One region of the Priestia sp. TRN 1309 genome, then DNA from elsewhere that is predicted to be linked to it. Evidence: riboswitches for the same ligand, from Rfam matches in the RefSeq annotation. Region 1 holds a riboswitch; the other holds the start of a gene.
What was found. Region 1 has a riboswitch for FMN ahead of ACRPLQ_RS00770 (ECF transporter S component). Riboswitches for the same ligand answer to the same signal wherever they lie in the genome.
Positions count from the first base shown of each region.

Region 2: another riboswitch for FMN. It lies ahead of ribE (riboflavin synthase); the one in region 1 lies ahead of ACRPLQ_RS00770 (ECF transporter S component).

Region 1 is NZ_JBOZGM010000001.1:142,550-145,694, forward strand. It holds gene serA (phosphoglycerate dehydrogenase) at 1-838, opposite strand, end outside; FMN riboswitch at 1,138-1,280, shown strand; gene ACRPLQ_RS00770 (ECF transporter S component) at 1,435-2,010, shown strand; gene ACRPLQ_RS00775 (ferredoxin) at 2,092-2,340, opposite strand; gene ACRPLQ_RS00780 (helix-turn-helix domain-containing protein) at 2,598-3,145, shown strand, end outside.
Region 2 is NZ_JBOZGM010000003.1:107,418-110,562, forward strand. It holds gene ACRPLQ_RS12855 (bifunctional 3,4-dihydroxy-2-butanone-4-phosphate synthase/GTP cyclohydrolase II) at 1-910, opposite strand, end outside; gene ribE (riboflavin synthase) at 927-1,586, opposite strand; FMN riboswitch at 1,865-2,015, opposite strand; gene ACRPLQ_RS12865 (YkvI family membrane protein) at 2,123-3,145, opposite strand, start outside.

The DNA.
Region 1 (3,145 bases):
AAGCTCCTAAATGGGGAGTTGTAATAACTTGATCAAAATGTAACAAAGGGTTATCAATCGGCGGTTCAACTTCAAATACGTCAATAGCTGCACCTTGAACATGGCCAATTTCTAAATAATGAACTAAGGCTTTTTCATCAATGATCCCGCCGCGTGCGCAGTTTAATAAAAATACACCCTTCTTTGTTTTGGCTAATGTTTCATGATTGAGCAATCCCTTGGTTTCTTTCGTAAGCGGAGTGTGTACGGTAATTACATCCGCTGCTGCTAGTAATTCATCCAGGGATAATAGTTCTACGCCTAGCTTTTCAGCTCGGGAAGAGGTTAAAAAAGGATCGTAAACGTGAACGCTCATATTGAAGGCTTTTGCGCGTTTAGCAAGCTCTGAGCCAATTCGTCCAAATCCGATAATGCCCAGGTGTTTGCGATTAAGCTCTGTTCCAACAAATGCTGAGCGGTTCCATTCGCGCGCTTTGACTGAAGCATTTCCTTGGGGGATATGCCGAAACAAGCTAGCCATCATAGCAAATGTATGTTCCGCCGTTGAAATGGTATTTCCGTTCGGCGCGTTAATAACGACAACCCCTCGTTTGGTTGAGGCTTCAATATCAATATTATCGACACCTACTCCAGCGCGAGCAACAATTTTTAAATTCGGCATTTTTGCCAGCAAATCCTCTGTAACCGTCGTAGCACTCCGTACTAAAAGCGCATCGTACGTATGCAAATCATTCTCAACTTCTTCAACTTTTTTTCGCGTAAGATTCACATGAGGAGCTTCAAGTAGTGGAGCAAGACCTTCATTGCTAATTGAATCAGCTACTAATACGTTATACATGACGTGAACATCTCCCTTGGATTTTACTATCATCAAATATTTGATAATTTACCATGTTAAAAAAATTCTGTCAATTATATTTTTTAAACTTTACAATTAGTTATCAAATACACAATTGTAAACGTAAAATTGAAACTATAAATATGTCATAATGCTGTTGGTTATGCACTTATTTCCTTATTTTACATATAAAACAGTAATGAAGTTTATAAAAGACATCAATTTAATAGGAATTAAAAAAACTTCTTTATTTACTTTTAATTCGAGATAACATATAATAAATTCATAATTAAATATTGGTCTATCTTCGGGGCAGGGTGAAATTCCCGACCGGCGGTAAAAAACAAATTGTTTTGAGCCCGCGAGCTTATATGTAATACATACGAGCAGATTTGGTGAAATTCCAAAGCCGACAGTACAGTCTGGATGGGAGAAGGTGGAGGTTCAGCGTTCAAAACCTAATGTGATGAACGTTTATTAAATATGCCTGCCATGTCTCCTCTCAACGAATCATTTGTTGGGAGGTTTTTGCGTGGGGATATGAAGTTGAACCTTTCTTCTTTGAAGAGTGGATCACAAAGAAGGAGAGAGGCAAGATGCAACAAAGTAAGAAAACTCAAAAGCTGGTTATACTAGGAATGTTAAGCAGTATTGCTTACATTTTAATGATGATTAATTTTCCGATTCCTGGATTACCTCCGTTTTTAACAATTGATTTTAGCGAAATTCCTGCACTCGTAGCAGCACTTGTATTTGGACCTATGGCTGCTGTTATAGTAGAAGGAATAAAAAATTTATTGAATTATTTAATTCAAGGAAGTGCTACAGGGGTTCCGGTTGGTCAAGTGGCGAACTTTGTAGCTGGTTTACTGTTCGTTCTTCCTGTATCATATATGTTCCGTCGATTTAAAACAGCTAAAGGCGTAACGATAGGTTTGGTTACGGGTACGGTTGTAATGACGGTACTCATGGCTGTCTTAAATTATTATGTCTTTTTACCGGCGTATACAATCTTCTTACAATCGCCAGAAATGTCTAGTGAACAAGCGCGTCAATATATCGTTGCAGGTATTTTGCCGTTTAACTTAATAAAAGGAGCAGCAACAGGGGTTATTTTTGTCTTATTGTTTTCAAAAATGAAGCAATGGATCACGCGCCGCGTTGCTGTTTAATTCAATCGCTCTCCCGGGGAGAGCGATTTTTATATATAAAAAAACCTGCAGCATGTACTATACTACAGGTTTGTTCAATACTTATTCGAATTTATTAGCATCGCCTTCGAATTTTTCATCCGCTACGCGAATTGAATCCGTAGGGCAGCCTTCCATTGCATCCATCATATCATCTTCTAGATCTTCTGGAATTTCTACTACACCTTGGTTATCATCTAATGTTACGAATGCAATACCTTCATCATCATAATCATAAATGTCTGGTGCTGCTGCTCCGCAAGCGCCGCATGCGATGCAAGTATCTTTATCAACAATTGTATATTTTGGCATAACAAGACCTCCTGTAAAGTGTTCGAAAATTTCTCATTATATAATCTCTTCGCGAATCAAGAGTGAAATTTCTCCTTATTCATTGTAAAATGATTTATAAAACTTTTCAATAGAAAAGTCACTGAGAATGCTTATCAAATCAAGGTTTCTTCACTTATCCAAACGTTTTGATACATAAAGGAAAGAGCTAAAAAGCCTTTATCTCACATGCTATTGGTCACTTTTGGTACAATGAATGAGAAAGGAAGTTGACACCTTTGAATTATATTCAAGTTAGCATTTTATTTTGTATAAAACAGTTAAAAGGTGAGCGAACCGCCTATGGTATTTATCATTTATTAACAGGTAAAAAGTCAGCGCAAACAATTCAAGACGGAAAAATTTTTGGAATCTCTTTTCTTTTTCAGTCATTTTTTTACTTAGATAAACGGTCTTTTGAAACCTGCGTTGCATATTTAAAAGAACAGCAGTATATCGAAGAAACTGAAAATCAAAAGTATGTGATGACAGATAAGGGACGAACACGCCTTGAAGATGAACTGACGGCTCGGCCCTTTCATCCAGCTTTAGACGGATGGAAATTCGCAAGCAGTACTCAATTATTTTTAGCAAGAATCACTTTGTTCATTCAGACCTTATCAAACCTACAGTATTTTCAAAAAGGGTTTTTACCCATTTCCAAAAATCCTGAGGTCATTCAATGGGTCAAAACGTATATTATGTCTCAAAAGCAAACGCGTCAAGAGTTAGCCGCCGAGCTATTCAAAGAGCTCCGAACGTGCTTGAAAGATTGTACGGAACGGGA
Region 2 (3,145 bases), on a different contig from region 1:
TTAGCTTATTTAATAAGCCAATACCTCTGCCCTCTTGACGCATATACAGCAGAATGCCGCGTCCTTCTTCTTCAATTTGCGTAAGAGCTGCGTGAAGCTGAGGACCGCAGTCACAGCGCTCAGAGCCAAACACATCTCCAGTCAAGCACTCGGAGTGAACCCGCACGAGAACGGGGCTATTATGATCGATATCACCCTTGATAAGAGCCACATGTTCTTTATTATCAAGTTTATTTGTATATCCTACAGCCTTAAAATCACCAAATGCCGTAGGTAAGCTTACTTCTACTTCACGGCTAATCAGCTGGTCATGTTTGCGGCGGTAGGCAATCAAATCTTTTATTGTAATCATTTTTAAATCAAATTGCTCTGCAATCTTTGTTAAATCCGGTACGCGTGCCATTGTTCCATCTTCATTCATGATTTCACAAATAACACCCGCAGGCTTTCCTCCTGCTAACACGGCTAAATCAACAGCGGCCTCTGTATGACCCGCACGCTGCAGAACGCCCCCGTCTTTTGCAATCAACGGAAAAATGTGTCCTGGTCGTTGGAAATCACTTGCTACCGTTGCTTCATTTACAAGAGCCATAACGGTAGCAGAACGTTCGTACGCACTGATACCTGTTGTACTTGAAATATGATCAATACTTACTGTAAATGCTGTTCCATGTACATCCGTATTGTTCACTACCATCGGGTGAAGATTCAATTTATGCGCAATTTCTTCATTAACAGGTGTACAAATTAATCCTCTTCCATGAGTAGCCATAAAGTTAATAACCTCAGGCGTCGTTTTTTCGGCTAATGCAATAAAATCTCCTTCATTTTCTCGATCTTCATCGTCGCATACAATAACCACTTTTCCCTTTTTTAACTCTTCAATGGCTTCTTCTACTTTATGAAACATCTCTTTCACCTCACTGTTAATTTGTAAAACCATGCTGCTGCAATAAATCCTTCATATTACCTGACCGATTCGAGGCGCCAGGAGTTGACTTGTTAGCCATCATCTGATGCATATATTTAGCTAACATATCGCATTCAATATTCACCTTGTCTCCTCGCTGTTTGTCTCCCACGACTGTGTGAAGCACCGTATGAGGAATAAGAGAAATAGTAAATGATTGATTGCTGACATCAAAAATAGTAAGACTTGTTCCGTCTACAGAAACAGATCCTTTTAACATCATAAATTCACGAAGTTCAGGATCCACTTGAATTTCATAATAAAAGGCATTTCCTTTACGTGTTTTGCTTACAATGGTTCCAATTCCATCAACGTGTCCGCTGACGAAATGCCCTCCAAACCGGCCATTTGCAGCCATCGCCCGTTCTAAGTTAACACGTGATCCAACGGTTAGAAGCTGCAGGGTACTTGCTTTAATCGTCTCCGGCATGACGTCGACCGTAAATTCATTTTGAGAGTAAGCCGTTACGGTTAAACAAACGCCGTTAACTGAAATACTGTCCCCTAAGTTCACATCTTCTAACACGGTCTTCGCATCAATCGTAAGAACAATTGCTTCTGTAGCCTTTTGAATCCGTTTTATTTTTCCAATTTCTTCAATAATACCTGTGAACATTTTCTTCACCTGCTTTGGCGCTATTCCAACTTCTTATGCCGTTTTGAAATAGCAGCTGCTTTTTTTTCATATTTATCTTTCCCCCAACCACTGAAAATAAAAAAGCCCCTTGAACAAATGTCCAAGGGGTCGGCTGAGCTGAATCAGTTTTATCTATGCAAAATTCCGCTAATTGTATACGAAATAAACAGTTATATTTTGTGTACAAAAACAAGGGTAGCTTTAAAAAAGGCAAACCTGTCCCTTATTAATACAACACAAAAAAACAACTGTGCTTCCTGATCCTTCTCCCATCCAGACTTTTACTGTCGGCTCTAGATTTTAACTAGATCCACCGCTAACATACATCGTATGAAAACGGGTCACGGGCTTAAAAGCATATGCTTTATCACCGCCGGTTGGGACTTACACCCGACCCCGAAGGATAATATATTCGACTGCTAGAGTCTTATTTGTTTTACATTATAGCAAAGTAAAATCGACTTGTCACATCATTTAACTTCGTTTTTTCACATCTGTTCTGCAAAATCCAGCTTTTAGCTTATTTTTTCTTTTTTAATACATAGCATCCATACAAAAGCTAGTCCAATATAGCCAAATATCGGATACAAAAACTCAAGAAGCTGAGCATATCCAAATTGCCCGATAATAAAGCATGCCAAGATAATAAACGCAAAAGCTTGTTTGTCATTCAGGGGAAGAAATGATTGAAGCTGTTTAGCGATTCCAAATACATTTCCAATCAATGTAGTAAAAATCTCACCTAACACAACTACCGTAAATAAAACATTCACCCACGCTGAGATATTTTTAACAACGGCACTCATAGGAATATCAAGTTGAAATGAATAAGGCAAATTGGAAAGGGCAAGATGAGTAGAAACAAGCATAAACGTAAGTACACATCCTCCTATTACGGCCCCTTTTTTGATCACGCTCTTATCTTTCACGGAGCTTCCTAATGGAACTAAAACGGCCTGAGCCAAAGCTAGATTTAGGGAAATATATAAAAAGGGACTAACCGCCCACTTCCACTGTGTGACGAGCGTTAAGTCTGGCTTCGTTTGAATCAGTGAGAAATAGCTGACATTTGGCACAAAGATGATAAAAGCAAATGAAAGCATCATCGGCACAACAAGAGAATTAACCATTAAAATACCGTTAATTCCTCTTGCGATAAATATATAAGTTAAAACAATTGTACAAATCATCCCAACAGGAGGCCACAGTCCGAACTGTTCTTTTCCTATTGCCCCCGTACTCGCTAGCATGACTGAAGTTACTCCAAATAAAATGACGATCATTACACCGTTTACCGCTTTTCCAAGTACATCACCAAATAAATATGTATTAAGCTGCTGATAAGAAGAAGCCCCAATTGCGTGCGAAAGCAGCATCATTTTCGAACCTAGCCAAATAAAAAACAAGCCGCTGACCAAAATTCCAACCATTCCAAGTTCCCCGTACTGTGTAAAAAATTGAACAATTTCCTTGCCTGTTGCAAAACCGGCTCCTACAACGGTGCCTACATACGTAGCAGCAACCTGCAGCGTGAGTTT